One region of the Brevibacillus sp. NPDC058079 genome, then DNA from elsewhere that is predicted to be linked to it. Evidence: riboswitches for the same ligand, from Rfam matches in the RefSeq annotation. Region 1 holds a riboswitch; each other region holds the start of a gene.
The links. Region 1 has a riboswitch for cyclic di-AMP ahead of ACFVS2_RS29415 (CAP domain-containing protein). Riboswitches for the same ligand answer to the same signal wherever they lie in the genome.
Positions count from the first base shown of each region.

Region 1 (7,243 bases):
TTCACGCCAGGGAATGCTTACACAGTAGCAGACAACGGCAACCGCTCCTCCATTCACTGGGACTTGGTCCAAATCCAACGCCCTGAATACGGCGGCGGCGAAATCTGGTTTGACGATGTGCTGATCAGAAAAGACGGGATCTTTGTGTTGCCAGAGCTGGAAGGCTTGAATCCGGAGAATTTGATTTAAATGAAATGAATGAAAAAATGGGTTAGGGAATGAGGTTCCCTAGCCCATTTTCTATTGTTCAGAGAAAATAAAGTATTAGACTGGCCTGGTCCATTGAGCTATCGTACCCGTTAGTTGAATCCTAAACTGTCCAAAATTGAATTTATAAACTCAGTTTTTTCATCCGTATACAGTAGTTTATCTTTTTCGTGTTTCTGGGAGAGTTTCACTTTCAACTCTTGATATTCGTTTAGTGCTGCGTCATTTTTCAATAAATAGTCTCTAAATGCAAGTATCTTTTCTAGATACAAACTGCCTGTTTGGAACATGTGAATTTGATGAGTTCTTGGCTCACCCTTACTGAAATAATGTCTGTCGGGAAGTATGTTTGTTCCCCTATAAGCATATCCAAGCCTCTCTAAGCCTTGGACACATTCACTCCCATGTTGATAATCTTTTAATTCAATTCCAATATCAATTATAGGTTTCGCCGATAAGTTTTTCACAGCCGTACTGCCTATATGGTGGACTGCCAAGATAAGTTCGCCAAGTTCATTTTCTATCTGTGTTTTCTCCCATATAAATTCCTTCTCCCACTCTGCCGTCCAAGCGATAAGAAAGACTTTACCTTTGGGTAGTCCTAGCACTCCTATCACCTCTGCATCAAATTAATCATTCTATTATAATCCAAATTCGTTGAGCGTAACTGCCCGTTAGTTCAACGGTCCTGGTCTAAAACTTTGTTATCTCTGTACAGATGCAGACCATTCAGTCGCAAGCAAAACCAAATCAAGCTAACGATCGCAGTATATCATCGATTTTTTTGCCGTTGGAAATAATTCCGTTATTCATCCAAGTTAGAAAATCAACCTCGTAAACGCGGTTGTTTCGTACAGCAGGCAGATCACGCCACTCTGGCTGCTCCAGCAGTTCCCTCTCCTTTCCTTCTGCCTGACTATGCCACTTATCGAAAGTAATGAACAGATGATCCGCGGTTAACGTACGCAGGTCCTCTACAGAGAGATTGAACATGCCCGGCCTATTCGCTTTTGAAGCTACACCTACTGCGGAATGGGAGCGCAAGCCAACATCGCCATAGAGAACAGTCGAAACAAAGCCTTGCCCTTCTCCCGCATATTGGATGATGTGGTCCGCCGAGATACGTAAAAAAGCGACCGTTTCACCTTTCATAACCTGACTCAGCGTATGACTCGTGCTCCGTGCTTTGAAATCATACTTTGCGATAGCATCGTCGGCCAACTCCGTCCGACCGAAATAATCAGCGACGGTACGCAGCAGCGTACGCCAATTACTTGTCTGCTCACGCAGGATGCACGTGTTGGATATGCGTCGGCACTGAGAATATTGCAGTTGCTCGTAACGATCTATAAGCAATATCAAATCCGGCTTATAACCGGAAAGCGCGTCAAAGTTGCCGCCGTTCTCGTCGAACGTCGGAATATGGTTTAAGCCTAGATAGTCTTGTTTTCCCCATTTCGCATGCCAATACTGGGCGATAGGCTGCATATCCAGCGCGACTATGAAATCCTCCAAATACGGCGCTACTACTCTAAGCTGTCCCTTGCGGCTGCGACGGTATTGTCCGGGCGATATGCCTACCGTCTGCTTGAAACGACGATTGAAATAATATTCATTGTTGAAACCTGCATTCAGCGCAATATCGAGCAGCTTGTCATCGGCGCTTGCCAGCCACTTCTTGGCTTGATTAATCCGTACTTCATTCAAGTACTGAAGCGGTACTTGACCCGTAGCCTCTTTGAACAGACGGGTATACTTCCAGCGATCAATGCCTGCGAGGGAGGACAGCTCCTCCAAGTTCAGAAGCTCACGGTAATACTGATGAATATGCCGTATGCTAAGCTCTACCCCATTCCGCTCGATATCCGTTCCCTTATCCTCGGCTGCAGGTGCATTTTGGCGGAATAGAAAGAGCAGCAGCTCTTGAAATCTCACAAATCGTTGGAACAGCTCGAGCTCGTCGCTCGCCCCGCGGAGCTCATATAACTCATCAAGCAGCTCCATCGTCTTCGCGAAGGGTGCGCAGGCAAGCTCTTGCTTATCCGGCAGCAAGCTCGAAGCTGCTTCATAGCCGCTCGTTTCGAAGCACACTTGGTAATAGCTGCAGCTCATAACCTCTTGATCAACATATAAAGATCTTCCTGGCCCCTGCAAATAGCATTTTCCTTGTCCCGTCCCGCTCATTATAATGAGCAGTTCAAAGCTTTCCTTATCGTTTCTATCGCTGCCGTCCAAATCACTCATTTCTGCTTGCTCGCCCGCAACGACTAAGCGGATCGATCGCAGCGCATATTGGACTAAAGGAGCAGTCCCAGCTTGTTTGCGCTGTTCAATATCCATCGTTACTATCAACCGCCTTTTAATTGATATTCATTCTCAATGAATATAGTGTAAATCAAATCGAGCCACCCATCAACCTTCGTTGAAAAGCGGCTCTTTCTCAATTATGGCGATGAGTCCCGCCAATGAACTTAATCACTCTTATTTCCTGCTAAGAAGCCAATAATCGAAGTAAATCATCCATCTTCAACCCGTTGGCCGTAATGGCTCCCGTCTGCCAATACGATCTCTCTACGGGATATACATGGCCGTTCTTAAATGCAGGAACGGTCTGCCATAACGGATCTGCCTTCATTTCCTCAAGCGCTTTCGTGTTGCTCTCATCCTCCCACGTCCCGTTGGACGGAAGCAAAATAATATGGTCCGCGTCAAGCTCCGGAATGACCTCCTTCGACAAGACGATATTGCCCTCCGTCATCGCCTCGGCGAACCTCGGCGCCTTCAGCCCAAGATCCTCATACAAGATTTGTCCGACAAACGTGTTATGAATGCCGAAAATATTAATCGATTTATCTACGACGTTCATCCGCAGAACAACAAGCTTCTCATCGCCGATCGCCGCGTTCAGCTTCGCCTTCACATCGACAATACGGGCTTCGTAATCGGCAAGAACCTGCTCCGCCTTGTCGCTGAGACCAAGCAATTCGGCGATTAAGGTCAATGTTTTGCGCGAATCCGCAAGTACGTCGTCCGGCAAGCGGAACGTCGGCGCAACCTTGGAATAGAGCGCGTATTGTGCTACATCGACCTCTCCGGCGCCGATGATCAAGTCCGGCTCGGACACAAGCATGGCTTCGATGCTGCCGGTCACGTCGAACAACGGCACTTCCAGCTTCAAATAATCCTGCTTGCCCCACATCGGGTTATAATATTGGACAATAGGCGTTACCCCAAGCGCAACCAAATAATCTTCACGATAAAGAGCTGAGATTCGCTTTGGATTTGTCGGAATCTCTACCTCTCCGAAGCCATCGGTTACGACGCGCGTTTCCGTCTGAGGCGGAGCTTCGCTTGGCGCTGCCGTTGCCTGTGCAGGCTGATCGGTAGTCACCGTGGCCACAGCTTGATCGCCTGTCGAGCCGCAACCTGTCACCGTAATCATTGCTGCCGTTATAAGCGATATCCATCCTGTTTTCATAAATCCCGATCTTGCCATGATTAAATTCACTCCAATAAGTTTTATGTTTTGTAGCAAAACAATTCGTTGATTTATAGTGATAATCATTATCATCTTACTTGAGTAAATTTTACCCCAAATTGGATTGCATGCTCAATACACATTCTCTACGACCAGCTTTATACAAACTCGTCACTTCCTGACTAACGAAAAACAATAAAAAAAGGAGCCTCGCATAAGAGGCCCTATCCACCTGCACTGTCTATGAGGTATGCTGAATCAGCTCGGGAAGCATTCGGAGCAGCCGCCGATCATATGCGCATCCCTTTTTCTGACTCAACTTTTAACGTCAGACCCCACTTAAGCGATTGAGCGGCTAGGATTTGCGAACAGGTAAATATGCTTTTGGAATTTTACAGGCGACACTGTAAGCGGGATTGAACACGTTGGCCACCTCATATTCGACGACTTGGCCGAGCAGCAGGCTTGCTTCATTTACCGAGAGCCGATAGTCTTCGACTAGCAAGGAGAGCATTTCAGTAGCTGCGTGCTGAAGCGCTTGTTCGAGCGGTCTGGCGTTGCCGATGCAAGACAAGTGAGTGTCGGACTCCACCCTCTCAATAAAACAAGAGATATTCTTATTAATCCTACCAAATTTTACGGGTTTCTTTCACCGGTGAATCTCTGTTATTCTAGGTCATGCCAAACAAAACAGCCGAAACTTCCTCTCGAATGGAAGTGCGGGGGATCTTTTTTACTTGCAGATGAGAGATCTGCATGGGGTGAATCGCCAAAGTGCGTAGGGTTGTTTCCTCAATCCGAATCCGTCAACTAACCTCGTAGGCAAAAAAAAGGAGACGATGTGAATATGAAACGCCTTGGTACTATTGCAATCGCGACATTGGGATTGGGATTTGTTCTTTCCGGCTTTTCTAACACAGCTTCTGCCGCTACCACATGTCCGCAATACGGGTATCAACCATATATGCAACCTGTCCAACCGCAAATGCAAGCACCTTACGCAGCACCAGCGAATCAACAGCAGCCAGCTCAACAGCCAGTAAAACAAGCTAACCAACAAGTGGATGCTTCCTCTGTTGGGAAGCAAGTAACTGATTTGGTAAACCAAGAGCGTGCAAAAGCAGGTCTGAAGCCAGTGGAACTGGATGCTTCCCTGAACAAAGTTGCACAAGCAAAAGCGGCTGATATGTCCAACAACAACTACTTTGACCATACAAGCCCTACGTATGGCTCTCCATTTGACATGATGAAACAATTCGGTGTATCTTCTATGACCGCGGGTGAGAACATCGCCATGGGTCAACGCACCGCTGAGGAAGTCATGAACCAATGGATGAACAGTGAAGGACACCGTCAAAACATCATGAATCCTTCCTTCACCAAAATCGGTGTAGGCTTTGTGAATGGATACTGGGTACAAGAATTCATCGGATAATGAAATTGGATATAAATGCCGAGTCCTCTAGCGGGGACCCGGCTTTCTTGTTTTTTCGAAGCCTTGTCTGGAGTGGCCCTTGAACATCTATCTCCGTGAAAAGCCAACAGCTAGCTTTATACGCTTTATTCAGATTTACTTCCCATTTCTAGTTGGTTTGTCTTAGTCCTTGCATATTCGTATCGTTGTATTTACGTATTTTATCTGCTTCTGGTAAAACAGCTCCCTGAATTGAAAAGTCTGACAGGGTTACATTCCTACTCGATTTTCTTAAGGGTTTGTTCTCTTGGTTACGTGCCTGTTCCATTTTTTTATATGCCTGTAGTGCTTCCTTATCCCCTTGGTTAATGGCCCCAGCCCAAGTAGCCAATGATATTCCAGCAACAATTACCGCACCTATCAATGTCCATGTGTATTTATTCATAACTCCCCCAAAGTTAATTCGTTTCGTTATAAGAATATTCTGTTAAAATTTGAATTCCCATGAATCATGCAATAAAAAAAATGGAGACATTGAAGCGTCTCCATTTTTTTGCGATCATTTCATCCATACGGCAACCTGACCTCAAAACATGTACGAATCAAATCACTTTGAACAGAAATCGTTCCCCGATGCTTCTCGACGATATTTTTTGCAATAAACAGGCCGAGTCCTGTGCCTCCCCCTTGATGCGTTCGCGCTTTATCGCCCGTAAAAAACATTTCAAAAATATGCGGCAGCGCCTCCTCAGGTATCTGGTCACCGTAATTCATGATTTGTACGACCACTTCATCGCCCTCACGATAAGCGTTCAAATCGATAAATTGGCCATCGCCCCCGTAGCGTATCGCGTTGGTCAGGATATTCTCAAATACGCGCGCCAACAGCTCTCCATCTCCCACGATTACTAACTGAGCAGCAATCGTACATCGTGCGACTAGCTCATTTTTCTCAAAGGAAGGATACATCTCTTCATTTAACTGGACAAGCAATTCACTCAAATCAATGACCTTTTGCTCGAGGTTGACCATGCCGTAATTCATTCTCGTAATTTCGAAGAGCTCATCAATCAGCTTTTCCAATCGTTGCGACTTGGTAAAAGCAATCGTCGCATAATGCCGCATTTGTTCTTTTGGCATCTGCTCGTCTCGTAAAACTAAATCTAAATAACCCAGTACGGATGTCAGCGGTGTGCGTAAATCGTGCGCCAGATTCAAAACAAGCTGATCCTTGCTGCTTTCGGCGAAATCTCCTCTTTCTACCGCCTTTTGCAGCATTTCACTTGCCAGATTGATATCCTTGGCGATATCTGCGAACTCATCATTGGATGGAATATGGACATGCCGAGTAAAGTCTCCACTGGCGAGATAATGAATGCCCGTGGAAATCTCCCGAAAGTAGCTCGCATACCGTTTGGTCAGGTGATAGAAATACAAGATCGCAATGGGAGCAAAGACAAGCAAAAAGAAATTGATATCCCCCATCTCCCTGATGAAACGGCGAACCTGGGCGAGCGGATCTTCGTACTTAACCTCCATCCGATAGTAAAACTGGAGTACTTTATAAAGCAGAAAGGTTACGATACCGGCCAGAAGCATGCCAAGCCCAAGAAGCCCAAGCATTTTGGAACGAAAGCTATGTCTCCTCTTCACCATGGAAAAAATGAACCACTCCCTATCCCAATTTTCGTCCAGAGATCAATCATGATAGACTCGTTTAACACGTTCTCCCAAACAGCTTACCAGCTCGTTCGTAATGGTTTTACATTGATGGGCCATTTCCTCGGCAGTGATACCCTCTTCTTGATCTCTGCCGATAAAGGTAACAACATCCCCTTTTTGCACCTCTTCCATGTCTGTAATATCTACAATAAGCTGATCCATGCAGACAAACCCAATAATCGGTCTCCTTTTTCCTCTGATCAAGCAGGTAGCGCCCGATTGTGACAGCATACGCGGAACCCCATCTGCATATCCGATGGATACGATGGCAATCTTGCTGTCTTTCTGCGCTGTGTGGGCGCGTCCATAGCCCACATATGCTCCTTTTTCCACCTGTTTCACCTGTACAATTCTTGCTTTCAGTGATAACACAGGCCGTAGGTCGACGCTTGTTTTTACCTTATCGCCCTGCTTGCTCAACA
Region 1 covers NZ_JBHVSO010000014.1:80,196-87,438, reverse strand. Annotated here, with positions in the region: gene ACFVS2_RS29440 (aminopeptidase) at 1-189, shown strand, start outside; gene ACFVS2_RS29435 (GrpB family protein) at 300-815, opposite strand; gene ACFVS2_RS29430 (helix-turn-helix domain-containing protein) at 958-2,547, opposite strand; gene ACFVS2_RS29425 (ABC transporter substrate-binding protein) at 2,699-3,703, opposite strand; gene ACFVS2_RS29420 (hypothetical protein) at 4,041-4,259, opposite strand; cyclic di-AMP (ydaO/yuaA leader) riboswitch at 4,368-4,525, shown strand; gene ACFVS2_RS29415 (CAP domain-containing protein) at 4,533-5,120, shown strand; gene ACFVS2_RS29410 (hypothetical protein) at 5,269-5,544, opposite strand; gene ACFVS2_RS29405 (HAMP domain-containing sensor histidine kinase) at 5,664-6,755, opposite strand; gene vanT (serine racemase VanT catalytic subunit) at 6,798-7,243, opposite strand, start outside.

Region 2 (7,243 bases), on a different contig from region 1:
TTCAATGACCGGATATACCTTTTCGTCATCAATAAAGCTGGTCAAGACAATAACCTTACTGGATGGACAGCTTTCACGAATACGCCGAGTCGCTTCCACACCGCCGATGCCTTCCATGACCAAATCCATCAGAACGACATCTGGGCGCAGCTCTTGCGTCATCCGCACCCCTTCTTCTCCACTGCCTGCCTCTGCTACGACTTCAATATCGTCCTCCGTAGACAAATAAGCAGCCAGACCCATCCGAACCATTTCGTGATCATCTACCAGTAGTACCCGAATCACCGAGCCTTCACCCTTCCCGTTCCGTCTGTGACATTAGAGGAATACGCACCTCAATTTGCGTCCCCTTCCCAATTGCCGAGTAAATCTCCATGGAGCCTCCGACCTCTGCAACGCGCTCTTGCATGCTGCGCAAACCGTAGGACGTCATTTTCTCCCCATCCGGATCAAAACCAACACCGTCATCCGTTACTCGCAGGCGAACCTGCTCTTGCAGCGTAAACAGCTTTACTGTAATCTGGGTAGCTCTGGCATGCCGTAATGTATTGGATAAGGACTCCTGCAAAATGCGGAACAAATGATCCTCAATTCCACTCGGCAAGCCTTCGACGTCTTCAATCTCCCAAGTCAGCTGCATAGTATTTTTACGCGTCAGCTCATCTAAAAGTTCCAGAATGGCTTCCTTCAATGACTTGTTTTGTAACGTAGCCGGGCGAAGATGCAAGAGTAATGCCCTCATCTCCGCTTGTGCAGCTGCTGCCATCTCTTCGACCAATTCAATCTGTTGTGCTGCACGTTGTGGATTTTTTTCTACAAGCCGCTTCATCGCCGCAGTCGTCATGGCGATGGCGAACAGCTGCTGGCTGACTGCATCATGCAGTTCTCTCGCCAATCTCTGTCGCTCCTCTGTTACCGCTGCATGCTTCAATTGTTCTGCGAGAGCCGCATTGTGGTTCGACAGCCGCTGCAAAGATGCCACTTGCTCTTCCCATTGTGAAGCTAAGCGATTGATCTGCCATCCTAATTCGCCGACTTCATCGACGCCCAATTCGGGAACACGATACGACAGCATTCCGCGCCCAAGCTTCATGGCAGCTTCCCACAGTACACTGAGTCTCTTTTTCAACAAATTGCCGATGATATAGGAAATGATCAATGCCACTAAAACACCTGCAGGCAAAGAGACAACAAAAGCAGCAAGCTGAATCAAGCCCTCTGGATCGGCAGGCAGATTGATGCCTATATATTCTTTAAGCCACCACACGAAGTTGCGGTCGCTGATCATTTCGTTGTACCACCGATGAATCCCGGGGTGATCTCTCCATAAAAAGTATAGCCAAAAGAAACAAATAAACGCGGCAGTAATTGCACTGACGGCCAGTAACATGCCATAGCGCACGTATTGCCACTGAATACTTGCCAATCGCTGTCGACGCATCCGCCAGTACCTCCTAGATGTACTTGACTTTTATATCGCCGACAAGCAGCGAGATATGCAAGTTTACTTTTTGCAATGCTTCATCATACTGATCAGAACGAATCTTAACACTGCGATTGATACCTCCCTGACGGTGGCTTAGCACCTCCAGGTCACCAATACTCAACCCTGCCGTTACCGATACAGGAAGATCGACAGGCACATAAATCGTCACATCGCCTACCCAACCCTCTACGACAAGAACCGCCTCATCTCGCATCAACACTGCACGGGAAAGATCAATCACAACATCCCCGATTCCATGCCAGACATGCAAGTGATTCAGTTCAAAACGCCCCGAGGTCAGGTGATAATCTCCAATCAGAGAACTGCGGGAATCTTTTGGCAACGTGTCGTCAGGTGATGAAGACATTCTTTCGTGATGAGGAATTTTGCCACCAACTTGCTTCCATTTGTTCCAGCCGTCTAGCCAAGGGCGTTCCTCTGTTGAAACCTTCATGTCACTCGGAACACTCGCATCACTTGTCATAATCGTCTCCGCAGCAGATGGGGTCCCCGTATCGCCCAAAGGTTGATTCACACGGTGATCTCTTTTGCTGTTCTTGCCCCGAATCAATTGAAATCCGAAATAAATAAACACGATTGGCACTGCAATTTGGAACAAATCATCGATCCCAACACCAAACCACATATCCATCGCGATAATGGTCCCCAGGGAGAATAGAATCCCTCCGCCAATCCGATTTTTCTGCCCCCACAAACGAAGGCCGAAATAAATAAGCACCATCGGCCACAAATCAAACAAACCGAACGAAATGATACCCAAACTGTCTAATAAAAGGCCGATTCCCGTAAAAATAATCAGGATACCAGCCAACATTTTGTGCAAACGGGACAGTTTCACAAAAGTCTCCTCTCTCACGCCCCATGCTGATCGTTTTCACTTTGACCATTACGACATGTATAGATGAATGCAGGCGGAATGTTCAACAGGGTAAAGTCGATCTTGACCCAGGGAAAACGATCCTGCAACTCAGCTTGGAGTTGTAGCGAATATTGGAATGTAATGAATAGGCCCCCTGGCTTCAGTACAGATTGAACTTCGTCCAGAATTGCTGCCCTCTGCTCTTGTGGAAAATTGGCGAATGGCAGACCTGAGATAATGACATCTGCACCTGCAAGGTTCTGCTCCTCCAAGTAAGACCTAAGTTTAGTCGCTTCCTCCCTGATAGGAAGATCGGGAAAACGTGATTGAAGCATAGAGCGAAAATGGGAATCTCGTTCCACAAGCACGTACTGTGTGCCGGGACGCAAGCGCTGATAGATCGTTTGGGTAAATGCCCCTGTACCAGGTCCCAGCTCCAGGATCACATCGGTTGAAGCCCAATCGACGCTTTTCAACATTTGCTCACATAAAAAACGAGAGCTGGGGATTATACTACCAACGCGTCCAGGCTCAGCGATAAATCGCCGCAAAAAGACCAAGAAGTCCTGCAAGAATCGTACCTCCTAGGGGAAAAGCAGCCTGATGTACACAGGCTGCCGAATTGACACAATCTATTCTACACCCAGTCCCCCAGTTCCTGTCGAATTAGGATTGTACAGGTTTGGCTACCGGTGTTTTTACTTCATTAATGGATGCTTTGATGCTGGCTAGTTCTGCATCGAGATCATCCTTTTCCAGTTCAGACAAAGCGTTCTCCCAAGCGCGGTTTGTTTGGCGCCATTGTCCACTCATTTGCGCTTCTGCTTCCATGCGCATGACTTTTTCTTCCATGCGGGCGAAGCCACGGCCTGCGGACGGATTGCCGATACCGACAACTGCTTGATTGACTTGCTTTTGTGTACGAGCTACTTGTGCACGTGCCATCAGTGTGAACCTTTTCGCACGCATTTTATAGAACTCTTCCTTCAGCTCAGCCAGCTTCTCGCGCATTTGCGTAGCTGCCTCGGATGCTGACAGGTAGAGACCTTCATATTCCGCTGCACGGCCTTCGTACTGCTTCTTGTCAGCGAGTGCTCGACGAGCCAACTCGTCTTCTCCCTCAGTCAAGGCGAGCTTGACTTGACGATCGCGTTTTTCGATCAGAGCATTGGCTTCGTCCAATTGCTGGCGGAATTTCTTTTCCAGTGCAACCTGACGGGCAACTGCTACTTCAACTTGTCCGATTTCTACTTCCATGTCACGCATATATTGATTCAGCATTACTACCGGATCTTCCATCGAATCCAATGCATCATTCACCGAAGCTACTGTCAGGTCACGCAAACGTTTAAAGATACTCATTATTTTTTCCTCCTCATCATATCACATCATATTGTTCATCCAAAAGACTCTTGCGACATAGGCGTTATTGTGGGCGTCTTCTTACATCTCTCTCCCAAGCGTCCAGCGTATCTTCCTTTAATACTTTTTGGGCCCATTCACGCTCCCAAGCAGGTGGAGCTTGTTTAGGTTCTTGACTGGGACGCAGTAAGCGATATCCCAGATAAATCACCCCAATGGCCAGAAGTGCGTGAAATAGTAGGTCAAGCTTGCCAATCAACATCAGGAACCCGAATAGGAAGACTAGGATTCCCCAAAAGCGTGAACCGGTTTGTCCCATAATCTTTTTGGCACCGTATATCATGATCACACCGGGAATGATGAACCCGAGCAAGTCTCCGATATCGATACCCACCAGATCTAGAAGAACCAACCCACCGACTAGCAGCAGAACCAGCCCGAGTAGAACTTTGCCAGACCGTTCGCTCATTACTCGCTTACCTCCATTCGTTTTGCATGTGGTGCTTGTGGAACGTTATGCCCTTATTGTAGCCCTCGGTATAGGCTTCCCATAACGGGCGTGCGGTTGGTTTTTCCCTCCGTCCTTGGACGGAGACAATTTCCTGCCCTAATCGGACAAGCTGTCCCGCAAGGCAGAACAAGCGCGCGTCGAAAGGCGTCTTGCACTGTTGAACGAAAACGTTACAGCATTTGACGGTATTTTTGTGACGAATATGTGAACAAGTAGATGAAAAAGAAGGAAAAGAAGGACTGGCGTAGAATCTTCGTAAGAGTGCGTGTAAAAAAACATCGAAAAATAGCCGAATTCCGCTTGGCGGAAACGGGGGAACCACGTTTTTGGGGTGAATGGTTGCTACTCCTAGCAGCCTAGGGCGTCCTTTCGACCGAACCCTTCAGCTAACCTCGTAGGCTCACGAAGGGAGCAGTTTCTTTTGCGCAAGGTGATTTTATCTTTATTTATGGCTGGAATGCTTGCTATGGGGGCAGGCGCTGCACAGGCTGCTGAGGAGAATACTCTCAATGAAGTAGTCAGCGACTTGTACGGTACCCCTTACAAATCTTCCGGCTCGTCCAAAAAGGGCTTTGACTGCTCCGGTTTCACGCGCTACGTATTTGATGCGTTAGGTGTAGACCTGCCTCACAATTCTGCTTCCCAGTACGAATTAGGTACAGAGGTAACCAGAAAAGATTTGCAGCCAGGCGATCTCGTATTCTTCAATACGAACGGTCGCAGCATTTCTCACGTGGGTATCTACATTGGAGACGGCACATTCGTGCACTCGGAATCTGGTCGTGGAGTCGTCAACACCAAGTTGAGCGATCCATACTACTGGAGCAAGCGTTATGTAGGCGCCAAGCGTCTCAGCGTTCCTGTTCTAGCGAAAGCAGAAACTCCGAAAAAGGAAAAAGCGGTGCAAGCTGCATCGTTGCCGGAAAAACCAGCTCAAAAATAGTCGTTCGGCAAAATAATAAAAGCCAGGGACACTACGTCTCTGGCTTTTTCTGACGGAATTTAGTACCTGGTCTAAAGAGGTACCCTCATATATTAGAACAACTTAATAACTTACGGGGTTTCTTCCCCTGATCAGGTCAAAGCATGTTATGATAGACAAGACCCATTCTTTGAATGGTATTCCTTATTAATAGAAGTAACTGGGGGTTGTTCCGGTGAAAGATCACATTTTAATTGTCGATGACAATCTGGAGATTATTGAACTGCTAGAAGACATTTTGGAGAACGAGGGCTTCACCGTTTCCTCCGCAGAGAGTGGAGAAGATGCACTCTCCCTACTCAGCCAAGGAGAGCGACCCAATCTGATCCTTTTGGATATTATGATGCCCAACATGAGTGGCTACGAGCTCTGTTCTCAAATTCGCCGTGAATGGGATTTGCCTATACTGTTTCTCAGTGCAAAAGGAAAAGCGGTAGATAAGGTAGTCGGCTTTGAAATTGGCGCAGACGATTACATTACGAAGCCTTTTGATACAGAAGAACTGCTCGCTCGCATTCGTGCCCACCTGCGTCGTTATGAGCGCATTCGCAAGCATACTGAGGAGCAGCCTGAGAAGGAAACAGCCTCTTCTCCGATTACAGTTTTGAAATTCAAGGACCTAGAAATTCATAAAGAAACGTATTCCGTTTATGTATGTAATCAAAAAATCGAGCTCTCTACCAAAGAATTCCAACTACTCACATTCCTCGCAGAAAATGCGGGCATCGTCTTTACAAGAGAGCAAATCTACGACCGCGTCTGGGGATATGGTTATGGCTCGCTCAATACAGTGACCGTCCATATCAAAAACCTCCGTGAAAAGCTGGAAACAGAGCGTCAGTTCATTAAAACACAATGGGGGACAGGCTACGTATTTATCGGGGAGAAGCTTTAAATGAGCTTACGTAATAAAATTTTTCTCTCCTTCATTTCCTTGATCACACTAAACATCTTGTTGTTTAAATTCGTTTTTCAAGACATTATTGTCGCTCAACTCAAAAATGATCGGCATAATCAGTACCAGGCTGAGAAGGAAGCCGCAGAGAAGGTCATGCTCAATCAATTGCTTCTCGTCAGTAATTTCAAGGACCCAATCGAACGATTGGAGCTTGAAAAGCAGTTGCCAGACGACGTGATGTACCGCATGCTCGTGAAGGATGCCAATGGAAACACCATCTACAGCAAAACATCACGCGCCTATAATTTGAAAATGCCTTCTCCCTCCTCATCAAACCGTGGCGATTCTGCCAAGCAAAATGACCTCAAAGTGGTAGCTGAGTACCATTTTCAGCAGGAGCCACCGCGTACAGGGGAGATCGTTGTTTATTTCTACACAGATGATTACGACATAATGGCTACGACAGGGGTTTCCATGATGCTTTGGTTTATTTACGGAAGCATTAGTCTGGTGGGATTGGTTCTACTCGCTTTGTTCGTTCGCTGGATACTACGGCCCGTGAACGAATTATCGCGCGTCACCCAAGAAATCCAGGAAGGGAAACGGTTAGTGACATTTACGTATCGATCGCATGATGAGTTTGGCCAACTCTTTCGATATTTCGGGGATATGGTTGATGAGCTTCGCTTAGCGGAAGAAAGACAGGCCGAAATGATTGCTTCGATCGCCCACGACTTCCGCACACCTCTCACCACGATCAAAGGGTATGCGTCATATATCGGCTCCGGTCGTGTGACGGATATGACCAAAATACAGAAACAGATGAGCAAAATCGAGTTAAAAACGACTGACTTGGAAAAGCTGCTAGATGAGTTGCAGGACTTCACCGCCCAAAGCTCCGAAGTCCGACTCAACATTAACCGCATTCATGTCAAAAGCTTCTTGAGAGGAATTATTGAGGACTATTTGCCAAGAATCAAAGAGGCAGGCCTCACCTTTCAATGGAAGCTGCGTATTTCCAATGAACTACACATCGAAGCGGATGAGACCAAGCTGCGACGTGTCATGGAAAACTTGTTGAACAACGCCATTCACTACAATAAACCAGATGGCTCCATTTACCT
Region 2 covers NZ_JBHVSO010000006.1:48,817-56,059, forward strand. Annotated here, with positions in the region: gene ACFVS2_RS18375 (response regulator) at 1-285, opposite strand, end outside; gene ACFVS2_RS18380 (HAMP domain-containing sensor histidine kinase) at 293-1,441, opposite strand; gene liaF (cell wall-active antibiotics response protein LiaF) at 1,455-2,345, opposite strand; gene ACFVS2_RS18390 (class I SAM-dependent methyltransferase) at 2,360-2,938, opposite strand; gene ACFVS2_RS18395 (PspA/IM30 family protein) at 3,033-3,728, opposite strand; gene ACFVS2_RS18400 (LiaF transmembrane domain-containing protein) at 3,793-4,197, opposite strand; cyclic di-AMP (ydaO/yuaA leader) riboswitch at 4,517-4,656, shown strand; gene ACFVS2_RS18405 (C40 family peptidase) at 4,661-5,182, shown strand; gene ACFVS2_RS18410 (response regulator transcription factor) at 5,397-6,116, shown strand; gene ACFVS2_RS18415 (sensor histidine kinase) at 6,117-7,243, shown strand, end outside.
Region 2: another riboswitch for cyclic di-AMP. It lies ahead of ACFVS2_RS18405 (C40 family peptidase); the one in region 1 lies ahead of ACFVS2_RS29415 (CAP domain-containing protein).

Region 3 (7,243 bases), on a different contig from region 1:
ACTCCAATTATAAGGACAACAATAGATAGAGCCGAAGTCATGAGCTTTTTATAAGAAATGTTTGAAGAAAATCCAACTCGATAGGCAACATAACCAATCGCTGCCCCTATTGTATTGGATATCACATCATTGATATCAAAGCTACCAAGATATGTTAGGGCCTGAACAGTTTCTAGAACGAGAATCGCTAAGACAAACAAGGATATGAACTTCCCAAATCTTACACGATACAACAGGGGAAATAGTATTCCAAAAGGGATAAAAGCAGCAACGTTTCCGAAATCAACGATCCATGAATAATTTAGTTCTGGAAATTTAAGTGGCACTCCTTCTGGAGCAAGGATAAAGGTGTATCCATCTACACTAGTTGCACCGTCGAGCCTGTTAAACGCAAAGAACATAAAAAATAAAATTAAAATCGTATAGCATATGGTACCAGCTAAAATGACTTTCCGTGATTTCGTTTCCATAATTTCAATCTCCTTAAAGCTATTTGTATCTGAATGATTTTACTCTGAATGAATACGTAAGTGATTAGTTGTTAGTCACATCCTTCATTTAACACAAAAAAGTGGTTAGAAATTACGAAAAAGAACAGTAAACAAACTGATGCCGGTTCAGTACAGACGCCAGCTTACAGCCCATTTAGAAAAAAATTGAAAAAAGTGCTTGATATACCCTGAGGGGGTATTGTATAGTAAAGGTGTGATCAGGAAACAACGTAAGGGAAACGATACGATAAAATATACCCCTTGAGGGTATTTGGAGGGATTATAATGAGCGCCAAAACAGCAGAGGCAACAGTCGCAATCTCAGGGATGACTTGCGCAGCTTGTGCACTGCGCATCGAGAAGGGCTTGGGAAAAATGGAGGGAGTGGAGACCGCCAATGTCAATCTGGCTTTGGAAAAATCCACAGTGGTGTTCGATCCAACGAGAACGAATATCGACGACATCCGCTCCAAAATTGAATCGCTCGGCTATGGCGTCGTCACTGACAAGGTGGAGCTAAACATCTCGGGAATGACATGTGCGGCTTGCTCCACACGGATCGAAAAAGGCTTGAACAAAACAGCTGGGGTTTTGAAGGCAAACGTGAACCTGGCGATGGAAACAGCCACAGTCGAATACGATTCATCACAGGTAAGTGTGACGGACATTATTCAAAAGGTAGAGAAGCTAGGGTATCAGGCGACGCGCAAGGAAGATGGAAAAGAAGAAGAAAAAGTAGATCGTCGCCAGGAAGAAATCAATCGGCAGACCCGCAAGTTCTGGATTTCCGCGATTCTGTCGCTCCCGCTGCTCTGGTCGATGGTGAGCCACTTTTCCTTCACCTCGTTTATCTGGCTGCCTGAAATCTTGATGAATCCGTGGGTACAGCTCGCATTGGCAACACCGGTACAATTCATCATCGGAGCACAGTTTTACGTGGGAGCTTTCAAAGCCCTTCGCAACAAGAGTGCCAACATGGATGTGCTGGTTGCTCTCGGTACCTCAGCTGCTTATTTCTACAGTTTATGGGTCGCGATCAATTCCATCGGTGCTCATGGCGGCCACATGCTGGAGCTGTACTTTGAGACCAGTGCGGTACTGATCACGTTGATCGTCTTGGGTAAACTGTTTGAGATGAAAGCAAAAGGACGTTCTTCGGAAGCGATCCGCAAGCTGATGGGTTTGCAAGCAAAAACAGCAGTAGTCGTACGGGATGGCGTAGAAATGACCATTCCTGTAGAAGAAGTGAGACTGGGCGACGTCGTTCACGTGAAACCGGGCGACAAAGTACCTGTCGATGGCATCGTCATGGAAGGACAGTCCGCAGTTGATGAATCGATGCTGACTGGTGAAAGTATTCCGGTGGATAAAGCCGCAGGCGATACCGTTATCGGCGCCACCTTGAACAAAAACGGCTTCTTGAAGGTTCAAGCAACCAAAGTCGGAAAAGAAACGGCTCTGGCGCAAATCATTAAAGTAGTGGAAGAAGCACAAGGAACAAAAGCACCGATTCAGCGCGTAGCTGACAGCATCTCCGGGATTTTTGTCCCAATCGTAGTAGGGATTGCTATTCTTACCTTCTTGATCTGGTACTTCTTCGTTATACCTGGCAACTTCGGTGAGGCTTTGGAAAAAGCAATTGCTGTACTCGTAATCGCTTGCCCGTGCGCCCTCGGTTTGGCTACACCGACCTCGATCATGGCGGGCTCTGGACGCGCAGCTGAGTTGGGCATCCTGTTCAAAGGCGGGGAGCATCTGGAGACGGCTCACCACCTGGATACGATCGTCCTCGATAAAACAGGGACCGTAACCAAAGGCGAGCCAGAACTGACAGACGTCATCGCCATTGATATCGAAGAACAAGAGCTGCTCTCTTTGGTCGGTGCCGCTGAGAAAAATTCCGAGCACCCATTGGCTCAAGCCATCGTTCGCGGTATTGCGGATAAAGGAATCACCCTGACCGATACAGGATCTTTTGAAGCCATTCCTGGTTTCGGTATCCAGGCAACCGTCTCTGGCAAAGAAGTACTCGTCGGTACTCGTCGCTTGCTGGAAAAACATCAAATTTCGTACCAAGCAGTGTCTGATACCATGCTGGCACTGGAGCGCTCCGGTAAAACGGCGATGCTCGCAGTCGTCGAAGGCAAGCTCGCTGGCTTGATTGCCGTAGCGGATACGATCAAACCAACCTCCAAGCAAGCTGTTCAGCGCATGAAAGCAATGGGACTGACTGTAATCATGATGACCGGTGACAACCGTCAAACTGCCGAGGCCATTGCCCGTGAAGCAGGAATCGATCACGTCATCGCAGAAGTCCTGCCTGAAGGCAAAGCCGCAGAAGTGAAAAAACTGCAAGAACAAGGCAAAAAAGTAGCGATGGTCGGCGATGGTATCAACGATGCTCCTGCACTTGCTACCGCTGACGTCGGTATGGCAATCGGTACAGGTACAGATGTGGCTATGGAAGCAGCCGATATTACCTTGATGCGCGGCGAACTGACTAGTGTCGCTGACGCCATCGAGATGAGCAAACGCACCATTCGCAACATCAAGCAAAACCTGTTCTGGGCATTGGCCTACAACACTTTGGGCATCCCGATTGCCGCAATCGGCTTCCTCGCTCCATGGCTCGCTGGTGCCGCAATGGCCTTCAGCTCCGTATCCGTTGTACTCAACGCACTGAGACTGCAACGAGTAAAGCTGTAACAACAGTAACAAGCGGCTTTGTCCGCCTTACCTATACAACATAAAATGTAAGGAGAGATTGATCATGACAAATATCACATTGAACGTAGAAGGTATGTCTTGCAACAAATGCGTAGCACGCATCGAGAACACATTGAAAGATCTGGGTGCAGAAGGCAAAGTAAACCTGGCAGAAAAAAAGGTTGAGGTTTCCTACAACGAGAGCAACTTGACTATCGATGCAGTAAAAGAAGCAATCGAAGACCAAGGCTACGACGTCGTTTAATCAGCGTGTCTTTGAAAAGCAAAGCTCCTGCCTGATTCATTGAGGCGGGAGCTTTTTTGTGTTGAGGTAAAAGTGGCTGTAGTGGAGGGGAAGAAGCCCATTTCCAGTCTACGCTTCGGCCTACGCCCCGCAAGGGGTTAAACTGTCCGCTACGAAATGAATGTCGGGAGCGCTTCAAAACTGAAAACGTTACAACGTTTTTGTATGTGATAAAAGCTGAAAACCCCCGCCATTCATTTCTCCGCTAGGTAGGGCTCCAGAGGCGCTGAGACTGGAAATGTTCTTCTTCCCAAGTCGCTTTTTTCATCTTGAAAGTAGCATTCAAAAGGTCTTTAAAAAAGCATGTAGAAACTCAACAGCTCGTAGAGGAAACAGGAGAAATAAGCGAAGATCTTTGGACACACCTACCGAGGCGTAGTGAAAAAAAGAGAAACTGCTTTTAGCGTCCACCTCTGAGACGCATCCTGAACAGTCAACTTTGGACGCGGTTTCGCTTTTTTTCACGGAGCCGGGCACCCCATGCTCCCTCGCAGGGGTTCCAAGAATCTGAGCGTTTTCTCCTGTTTCCTTCCCGCCACAATAGCGAGTATAGCGCACTAATCTTTCAATCGAATAAGCAACCAACAGCTAATTCAATCCGACTCATAAAGAAAGCCGTAATCCGGTTAAAACCGTGCTAAACGAACGTTCACAATAACTGGAAGCGAGCGTATAATTCAAATCACAATCACGATTCAATAGGAAACAACACATACGGCCTAGTTCCGAGATTCTCGGAAGCGGGGGAACCAATCTTTTGGGGTTAATCCTGAGTGATCAGGAGGGATGAGGAAATGTCTTCTCTGCCATCCTACCCGTCAGCTAACCTCGTCGGCCAAAGCAGGGAAGGTCATGGATGGATAAAGTCTAGGCATTTTATGCGCAACAAGGGGATTCCTTGCGGGCGTGTAATAGGCCGATGCAGGCTTTTTCTTTGGGACCTTTGTTCTGGAGAAAAAGGATGGATCGGCCTATTTTTTATGGCAATACCGATAAGCAGCTTACGCGATACAGTCGTGAAAGAAATGATGTGGATCGCTGGGAGGCAGTTGGTACGACATAAACCGCTGACAATCGAAATCAGGAAGACAGAGTACAGGGCGTCCTGAAAATGGACGCCAGGTATTACGTAAGCCTGCGGATTTTCAACACGAGTAAAAATCAAGCGTGCCTGCTTGGTTTTGCTGGAGTGTGGAAACTTCGCGGGCTTTTTACATTTACGAAAAAACGAAGGATGAGGGATACCATGCCCAAAATGAAAGTCCATCAACTGACAAAAGTGTTCGGCAAGCAGCCCGAGCTGGCCTTGAAGCTGCTGGCGGAAGGACGTACAAAAGAACAAATTTACAAGCAAACGGGCCAGTCTATCGGGGTAAATCAGGTCAGCTTTGAAGTCGAGGAAGGTGAAATCTTCGTGATCATGGGCCTGTCCGGCAGTGGCAAATCAACCTTAATCCGACTGTGTAATCGACTGATTGACCCAACGAGCGGAAGCATCGAGATCGATGGGGAAGAGATCGTGGACATGAAGGCGACGGCTTTGCGCGAGGTGCGGAGGAAGAAGCTCGGGATGGTTTTCCAAAATTTCGCCCTGTTTCCTCAGCGGACGGTACGAGAAAACGTCGAGTTTGGATTGGAGATTCAACAAGTACCACCAGGGCTCCGGCAAGAAAAAGCACGGGAAGCACTCGCGCTTGTTGGATTAACCGAGTGGGAAAATGCGTACCCGGATCAATTGAGCGGAGGGATGCGCCAGCGGGTCGGATTGGCGCGGGCGTTGGCTAATAATCCAGATATTCTCTTGATGGACGAAGCGTTCAGTGCACTGGACCCGCTCATTCGAAAAGATATGCAGGATGAGCTGCTGGAGCTTCAGATGACGATGAAAAAGACGATCCTGTTCATTACACATGACTTGCACGAGGCGTTGCGGCTGGGCGATCGGATTGCCTTTATGAAAGACGGACAGATCATTCAGATCGGCCGCCCGGAAGAAATCATGGCAGACCCAGCGGATGAATTCGTGCGGAAATTCGTGGAGGATGCCGACCTGTCCAGGGTCCTCGTTGCTGAAAATGTGATGAAACGGGCAGAAGCAATCACGCCTGACAAAGGGGCGCGAGTGGCGCTGCAACTCATGATGGATAACGGTGTGTCCAGCTTGTACGTCGTGGACAAAAAGCGCACACTGCTCGGCTTGATTACGGCGTATGACGTATCACTTGCGATCGGTTCGGGAGATTCGCTGGAGATGATCATGAAAACCGACCTCCCTACCGTTTTACCTGACGCACGTCTGCACAGTTTGTTTCCGATGATGGCAGATCTGCACGTCCCGATTGCTGTAGTGGGCGAGCAGCAGCGTTTGTTGGGTGTCATCGTAAAAGGAGCGGTGTTTGGCGGGCTGGTAGGCAAAGTCAATGTCCAAGAGCACCAGAGAGCAGAGGTGATGAGTGATGGACGTCGTGCCTAAGCTGCCGATTGGCGAATGGATGGAAGGGTTCGTGGAGGTGCTGGGCCAGTACAAAGGGGTATTGTTTGATCCAATGTCTATCGTCATTTCCACGATGGTGACTTACTGTTCCACGGTTTTGGCAGAGATACCTTCGCTGATTCTCATCTTGCTGCTAGGGGCCGCTGCGTGGGTTTTTGCAGGGAGAGCGTCCATGGTCTTTACGGTTATCGGACTTTCTCTCATCCACAACTTGGGGTACTGGGATGAAACGATGGAGACATTGGGACTCGTCCTCACTTCCACCATGATTTCGATCGCCATCGGGGTTCCAGTGGGCATTCTTTGCGCGAGACACGATACGTTTCGCAATCTGGTCACGCCAGTACTGGATTTGATGCAGACGATGCCAGCGTTCGTTTATTTGATTCCCGCGATCTTTTTCTTCGGCTTGGGCGAGGTGCCGGGAGTCATTGCCTCCGTTATTTTTGCTTTGCCGCCAATCGTGCGTCTCACGAACTTAGGCATACGTCAGGTCCCAGCGGAAATGGAGGAAGCGGCGGACGCCTTTGGCGCAACTGGGTGGCAAAAGCTCGTGAAAGTACAACTGCCGTATGCGAAATCCACGATCTTGGCGGGAGTCAATCAGTGCATCATGCTCGCCCTGTCGATGGTGGTCATAGCGGCTATGATCGGGGCGAAAGGCTTGGGTGCAGACGTATATCGTGCCGTTTCCCAAGTGGATATAGGAAGAGGATTCGAGGCGGGGCTATCCATCGTGATCATCGCTATCGTCTTGGATCGGCTTACTCAACATGCAGGAAAAAAGGAGAGAAATACATGATGAACAAAACGGTTCCAGCTTTACTGGCAGTGATGATGGGAGCGACAGCTTGGCTTGCAGGCTGCTCCAGCCAAAACACAAACACACAAATACCGACAGCAACGGTGATCGGTCCTATTCCTTCTGAGACGTCGGACAACGCGCTAGGAGAAAAGCTCGACTACAAAATCATCGGAATCGACGCAGGAGCTGGCTCGATGGTGAAGACAGAGGAAGTCATGAACCTGTATGGCTTGGATAAGTGGCAGCTTGTCGAAGGCTCAGATGCAGCGATGACAGCAGTTTTGATCAAGGCGTACGAAGCGAAGGAACCGATTATCATTACGGGCTGGACACCGCATTGGATGTTTAAAAAGATGGATTTGAAATATTTGGCGGATCCGAAGAACGGCTTTGGCGGAGCGGAACAAATCCATACCATCGTGCGCAAAGGGCTGAAAGAGGAT
Region 3 covers NZ_JBHVSO010000013.1:113,350-120,592, reverse strand. Annotated here, with positions in the region: gene ACFVS2_RS28860 (VanZ family protein) at 1-470, opposite strand, end outside; gene ACFVS2_RS28855 (heavy metal translocating P-type ATPase) at 777-3,197, shown strand; gene ACFVS2_RS28850 (cation transporter) at 3,262-3,462, shown strand; cyclic di-AMP (ydaO/yuaA leader) riboswitch at 4,208-4,354, shown strand; gene ACFVS2_RS28845 (quaternary amine ABC transporter ATP-binding protein) at 4,748-5,974, shown strand; gene ACFVS2_RS28840 (ABC transporter permease) at 5,958-6,797, shown strand; gene ACFVS2_RS28835 (glycine betaine ABC transporter substrate-binding protein) at 6,794-7,243, shown strand, end outside.
Region 3: another riboswitch for cyclic di-AMP. It lies ahead of ACFVS2_RS28845 (quaternary amine ABC transporter ATP-binding protein); the one in region 1 lies ahead of ACFVS2_RS29415 (CAP domain-containing protein).

Region 4 (7,243 bases), on a different contig from region 1:
CTATGAGGTCTTCTCTTTCCCAGTCTTCCAAGAGGCGATAACGTTCTCCCGCCTGTTTGAAATCGTTGGTGCGATCAATCTTTTGACGTACGACCTTCCCTACCACTTCTGGCTGATGATCAGGAGCTGCTTGCTTGGCTTCCTGCAATCCGCCAATCGTCGATGGCTCATAGTTAATATGCCTCTGCGTCCGATCTACACGGTACAGCATTTGACCGCCTTCCTGGTTGGTAGCGACATGGTTTTTGGGAGCGTTGACCGGAAGCTGCAAATAGTTGGAGCCAACCCGATAACGTTGCGTGTCAGAGTAGGAGAAGGTCCTTCCTTGCAGTAGCTTGTCATCAGAAAAATCAAGTCCATCCACTAAAACACCTGTCCCAAAAGCTGCTTGCTCGACCTCTGCAAAATAGTTATCCGGGTTTTTATTCAATACCATTTTACCTACAGGAAGAAACGGGAATTGATCTTCGGGCCATATTTTCGTTGGATCAAGCGGATCAAAATCGAGCTCTGGGTGATCGTCATCACTCATGATCTGGACGCACATTTCCCACTCCGGATATTCTCCTCGCTCAATCGCTTCATACAAGTCTTGTGTGGCATGATTAAAGTTTTTCCCTTGGATCTCTTCCGCCTGTTTTTGTGTCAAATTTTTAATCCCTTGCGTTAATGGCTGCCAATGGTATTTGACCAGGACCGCTTTTCCTTCGTGGTTTACCCACTTGTACGTGTTTACGCCAGAGCCTTGCATTTGCCGATAGTTCGCTGGTATTCCCCACGGGGAGAACAAAAACGTGATCATATGCATGGCCTCAGGCGTGTTCGAGATAAAGTCAAAGATCCGTTCCACGTCTTGAATGTTTGTGACAGGATCAGGCTTGAACGCATGTACAAGATCAGGAAACTTCATGGCATCCCGAATAAAAAAAACTTTGAGGTTATTACCAACCAGATCCCAGTTCCCGTCCTCTGTATAAAACTTCACCGCAAACCCACGGGGATCGCGCAATGTCTCGGGTGAATGTGTGCCATGAATAACCGTAGAAAACCGTACAAACACAGGCGTTTTTTGCCCCCGCTCCGAAAACAGCTTCGCCCTCGTATACGTAGAAATCGGCTCATCTCCTACGGTTCCATACGCTTCAAAATAGCCATGTGCTCCTGCACCTCGGCTATGCACGACACGCTCAGGTGTTTTCTCCCGATCAAAATGTGTGATTTTTTCCAGAAAGTCGTAATTCTCCAGAACGGTTGGCCCGCGATTTCCAACGGTCCGCAGGTTCTGGTTGTCTGTAATCGGATGGCCTTGGCGATTCGTCAGGATATTTTCTTCTGACTGGTTAATGGACTTGCTGTTGTCATCCATATGAATCCTCCCTGTCCAGTTTTTCTCATGTGTGGTTCATAACCATGGTTACCGAATGAGGGATTCTTTATGCGAATAGACTAAATAGCTTCGTAAGCAAAATCATCGTTAAGCACGGGAACCGTGCAGCTCTGATTCCATTCCGCTGCAAGTGCGACATCTTCCGGGTACCCCATGCTGATCAGTTCTTGGCCGGAAGCACATTTCTGCAAGTAAGCGGGAAGATGATCTTTGGCCGATCGGAAGGCTGCCACCGCCATTTCGGCCTCTGGTGACAATCGATATCCCTCCAATCCGTAAAGCAGCGCACCTGCCGCAATCATATCCTCAATAGCCGGCCGCAATGCTCCATTTCCCCACCGTTCTCCGCAAGCAATGACCGTTACGGTTCCTTTCTGCTGCTGTATGTATCTGGCGACGGATGGTGCATTTCGCAAGCACGCAGCGATTACCTTCGCACCAGTTTTCTTTGCCAACACGGTACAGGTCGATCCGTTTGGCGAGGGTAACACCATTCTACTTCCCATCGGAACCGTTTTCAGACAGACGGGTGAAAGTGAGATTGGTTCTCCGCGTTTTCCAGCGAGCAGCGCTGTTTTTTGTTTAGCGAATGCTACGGCTGACTCATCCTTTACCTGATAAGGATAGACGATGCCTCCACGTCCCGTTACGATATCGACACACGTGCTGAAGGAGAGCACATCGATAATGACGATTATATCCGATGCTGCACCGACCTGTTCCACTCCTTCGTATCCCCAATCAAATCGTGCCGTATAGTCTAGTTGTTTGCATACAGGCGTTTCTCCCAAATCCTCCACCATCCTCTATCAAAAATAGTTACTCGTCCCCTTACGTTCGCCGTTACAAATCAAGGCAAGAAACAATATCGTATTATTGTCCCACTAGTTTACACAAGAATGGAGTGAACATGGATGTCTGAAATCGAATACGACGACGATCAAGGTGTTACGGAAAAAAGAAGTCACAGACGCCCAAAAAGAAATACTGTGAGAACGACTGGTATTTTGCAAAACAACCTCGCTGTTGCTCTCACTGCTCACCTCGACCTGGTAAATCTGAACACAGAAGAAGTTGAAGTACGTGTGCAAGTATTGAACTGGGGTAACGCAGTTACGCAAACGAATCCAGTTAGCACCTTGCTTGACATCACGCAATTTATCCCTGCGAATACTCGCACTGCTTTCAATGCGCTGGTCCCCGCTTCTTTCCACTATGAAGTTCGCCTTACCGTAGCAGAAAACAACGGAAATGTCCTTCTCACCACTTATGGCCGTACTTCCATCGGCGGCGGTCAAGTGGTCGGTCTTTCAGTTCTTGACAGTCAATTCCAAACTGTCGAAATCGAAACTTGTATTTAACTATTTTGTAGGAAGAAAATGAGGAATTATGGTGGGACGCCATAGTTCCTTTTTTAAACCATTCGCATGCAGGAAAAGGCGCTGGGGACTATCCCAACGCCTTTTTACTTTTATGACCACGACAAAAAAACTGCCCTCGAAAGGACAGTTTCTTTTAAAAGGAGACTTACAGTTTTACTACGTTCTCAGCTTGTGGGCCACGGTTGCCTTGAACGATGTTGAACTGAACTTTTTGACCTTCGTCCAAAGTTTTGAAACCGTCACCTTGGATTGCGCTGAAGTGTACGAATACATCGTCTCCGCCTTCTACTTGAATGAAACCGAAACCTTTTTCTGCGTTAAACCATTTTACTGTTCCGTTCGTTTGCATTTAAAAAAACCTCCAAAAATTCAATTTGAATATGCTAGTCATATTTACCGAAGCAAATAAAGCTCACATATCATGAAGAAATACCAGATCATGTGCTATGATACGCCTTCATGATATGTGAATTTTACCTACTCAGCAAATATACAAATGTCAGGGGACGGAACTGCAAAATTAAAAACTAAACCTTTTGAAAACCTAAAACAATGAAAGCCCTTCCTCTCTTCCATCCTTGCGGCTCCGATGACCGCGCCAGTGTGAATCGGGGATTCAAAAATGTTATCCATCAGCATACAAACACCTCGATGAATGATTAGGTATCAATTTTTCAAGTAGCAACCTCATTCTACCATGGTTGTCCAATAAAAGCAACCGTTCACCCTTATACTGGAGATGGCGGTACTCTGTTACAATAGCATTGGGAGGGATTTCATTGCAAAATCATACTTTGACAACCATTAAATTATCCGAATTGCTTCAAAAGAAAGTGCCCGTACTTTTATTGGACGTACGCGACGCCGAAAAATTTATTTCTGGCAGCCTCGTTCATGAAAACGCATCGACACGTAACGCCCCCTATCTTCTAATGAAGGAACAGGACAAGCCATTCGATGAAGAAACCGAGAAACTTGCGCAAAATGTGCAAATTGTTACTGTATGTACAACAGGTAACAAAGCGCAAAAAGCTGCCGCTCTTCTTCGTGAGCATGGTTTTCAAGCAAATGCATTGGAAGGCGGTATAACCGCATGGAAGGAACAATCAAACGAATCGAAATGAGCCTTATTTAACAACGCTTTCAGCTATTTGCCATATATTACTCCTTTATTTCGATTGGGATTGTCTGATATCGTTGTTCATGCCAAACGAAATAAGCCGAGACTTCCTCTTGAAAAGGAAGTGCGGGGGACTTTTTTGTGGATGAGATATGCCACATTGGGGTGAATCGCCGAACTGGCGTAGGGTTGTTTCCTCAATCCGAATCCGACAACTAACCTCGTAGGCAAAAAAAAGGAGAGATTTGTTTAATGAAACGTTTTGGTTCTGTTACAATCGCGATGACTCTTGGTCTGGGCTTGGCTTTGACAGGGTTTGCTACTTCTGCTTCGGCTGCTTCTAATTGCCCTGTTCCTGGCGGACAATTCCAATATTATATGCCACAATTCCAAAAAGCTCCAAATTCCCAGCAATTTTGGAACTTCTTTCAACAAAAACAAGGCTTTGCCCCTGGACAACAAATGCCAGTACAACAGCCAATGACACCGATGCAACCTGCAAAGCCGGTGCAACAAACACCGGTCCAACCAGCACCAGTTCAAGCTGCACCAGCGCAACCTAGCAAAAACGTCGCTCAGCCTGCCGCTCCAGCAACTCAAGTGGAACAAGGAAAAACGGGTGATTTTGAAAGACAAGTCGCGGATTTGGTGAACCAAGAACGTGCAAAAGCAGGTCTCAAGCCTGTTCAAATGGATGCAGCACTGTCCAAAGTAGCGTTGGCAAAAGCACAAGATATGTCTGCTAACAACTATTTTGACCACAACAGTCCAACGTACGGTTCCCCATTTGACATGATGAAACAGTATGGCATTCAGTACTCGACTGCAGGTGAGAATATCGCCATGGGTCAACAAAGTCCACAAGAAGTTATGCAACAATGGATGAACAGTGAAGGCCACCGCCAAAACATTATGAACCCTGCGTTCACAAAAATTGGTGTAGGCTTCACAAATGGCTACTGGGTACAAGAATTTATCGGATAGAACGCATAGCATGAAACGAAAAGCCGGTGTCTCTTAATCGAGACCCGGCTTTTTCGTGTAGGCATTATTCCTGCTGTGCTTCGGATGCCTGCTTTTTAGGGGTACAACAGCAGCTCTCCTGCTCATTTACCAAAGCGACGTCCTTTTGATTCATTTTTTGCTTGGTTGGGTAAGCAGATACTTGCTGCAGCTCGGCATTGACATCAGACGATTGGTTCATCCGTATGGCCCCCTTGCCGTTTTTTTGTGGTGCACCCCTAGTATGCTCGCGGTTGTAAACGACTCATTCCTAAGGAACACTGGAAGCACATGCAAATGAGCCTATCTGCTAATGATATGTTCAAGGTCTTTTAAGGCAGCCGCTGCTGCTGCGACAGGATCTGATTTTCCTCCAACGACCAATAAATCCCCCATGACATCTGTTTCTACCCGTATGGCTTTTGTCGTACCTGATACAGATGCAAATGGATGGGTAAGGTCTACTGCACACAGCTCCACTGCTACAGAAACCGTGCCATTCACTTCCTTTTGGATGCTTCCGATCAGCTTGGGAATCTTCGTCTGCTTTTTCCACGTCTCGATTTGTAACGAGGTTATTTCGCGAATACTTGCGCGTGTGACATCGGTCAGATTTACTTGCGCGCCAAAAGCGGCGTTTGCCAAGATCGTGAGCTTCGAAGCTGTATCCCAACCATCGATATCGTAAGAAGGGTCCGGTTCGGCAATCCCCATTTTCTGCGCGAGCTCGACTGTTTCACCACAGGTGAGCCCCTCTTCCATCATTTTTGTGAGCACGAAGTTAGTCGTTCCCGTAAAAATGCCTTCGACTCGCTTCACTTCACAGCCTGCCAAGTTATATTGCAATAGATCGATCGTCGGTAGAGCAGCTGCTGTTGCCCCACTCACTTTCAACGCGACGCCATGTTTTTTGGCTAGAGCGGCTAAGCCAGCATAATCGACAACAAGCGCGCCTTTTGAAATCGCGATTGCATGGATAGCATTTTCCAATGCATATCGAATAAAAATAAGTCCTGGCCCTCCCTCTTTTTCAGATGGACCAGCCTCGATGAGCACATCCGCTTGAACCGACTTGATAAATTCCAGCGCATTCCATGATGGATTCCTTGCTTGTTTTGTATGAGCATAGTCTTCCCATCTTCCTGAATCAATACCGTTCTCATCGTAGAGACCGGAAGTAGAACGAACGACTCCGACTAGTCTGACATCCGCTTGATAAAGCTCGCGGTACCGCTCCCGTCGCTGCTCCAGCAGTCTGGCTACCTGCTGTCCTACTGTTCCAAAGCCTGTCAACATAATATTCCAACGCTTCATGAGTTAATCTCCTTGCTGTTTATGCTCTGTTTATTTCCCACGCTTTTTTCTACGTTTAGCATGTATCCGGTGTAAATCCTCGTAATTCAATTTCTTTCCCGTTTTTGCCGAATAAATCTCTTCCGTATGATCAATAAACAAAATTCCTTCCAAATGGTCCATCTCGTGCTGAATACACCGAGCAAGGAAATCTTCCGCTTCGATTGTCTTTGTTTCTCCTTGCCGGTTCAACGTCTGAACTTTGACATAATTCGCCCGACGAACGATTCCAAAAACACCCGGTATCGAAAGACAAGCTTCTTGCCCTACCTGCTCACCTGATTTTTCCATCAACACCGGATTGATCAGTTCAATCAAGCCGCTGCCGCAATCCATCACAACTAAACGCTTCGGGATGCCAATCTGGATCGCAGACAAGCCTGCTCGACCTTTCGCAGCGTAAATCGTTTGGGCCATATCATCCAAAATCTTTTCAACCTGTGGAGTAATGGATGGTACTCTTTTTGAAGTTTCACGCAAGATAGGGTCTCCCAGGCGAACGATCGTGCGTTCAGCCATTTCCTTCTCCCTCCCGCATTACTCAGTTTTCGATTTCAAAGTAGCAAATCAGGTCGCCGCTGTCAAAAGGAACCTTGCAAAATCTGAAATATCCCACTGGGCAAGGGTGACAAATGCATGTAGATACGCTATCTTTATTGGTAAAGATAGAATGTTTGTATATGAAAAGGGAGGCTACCATGCATTCATTAGCATCAACGCTGAACGAAACTATCCAACGCGAAAACCCACACGTATATGAAATGCTGTCCAATATCGCCAAGCTGATTTATTTCCCAAAAGAGGGGATTCTCAGCCAGTCGGCAGAAGCGAAAGCAAAAGCGAAAAAGTACAACGCAACCATCGGGATTGCACTGGAAAACGGTCAACCGATGCATCTTAAGGTCATCCAGGATAATCTGTCTGCTTACCAGCCAAAAGATATTTACGAATATGCTCCCCCAGCAGGAAAGCCTGAGCTGCGTGCAGCATGGCGTAAAA
Region 4 covers NZ_JBHVSO010000001.1:1,113,900-1,121,142, forward strand. Annotated here, with positions in the region: gene ACFVS2_RS05020 (catalase) at 1-1,366, opposite strand, end outside; gene ACFVS2_RS05025 (2-phosphosulfolactate phosphatase) at 1,447-2,187, opposite strand; gene ACFVS2_RS05030 (hypothetical protein) at 2,302-2,748, shown strand; gene ACFVS2_RS05035 (cold-shock protein) at 2,915-3,118, opposite strand; gene ACFVS2_RS05040 (rhodanese-like domain-containing protein) at 3,549-3,893, shown strand; cyclic di-AMP (ydaO/yuaA leader) riboswitch at 3,978-4,134, shown strand; gene ACFVS2_RS05045 (CAP domain-containing protein) at 4,142-4,873, shown strand; gene ACFVS2_RS05050 (hypothetical protein) at 4,938-5,093, opposite strand; gene ACFVS2_RS05055 (homoserine dehydrogenase) at 5,195-6,205, opposite strand; gene def (peptide deformylase) at 6,236-6,763, opposite strand; gene ACFVS2_RS05065 (aminotransferase class I/II-fold pyridoxal phosphate-dependent enzyme) at 6,943-7,243, shown strand, end outside.
Region 4: another riboswitch for cyclic di-AMP. It lies ahead of ACFVS2_RS05045 (CAP domain-containing protein); the one in region 1 lies ahead of ACFVS2_RS29415 (CAP domain-containing protein).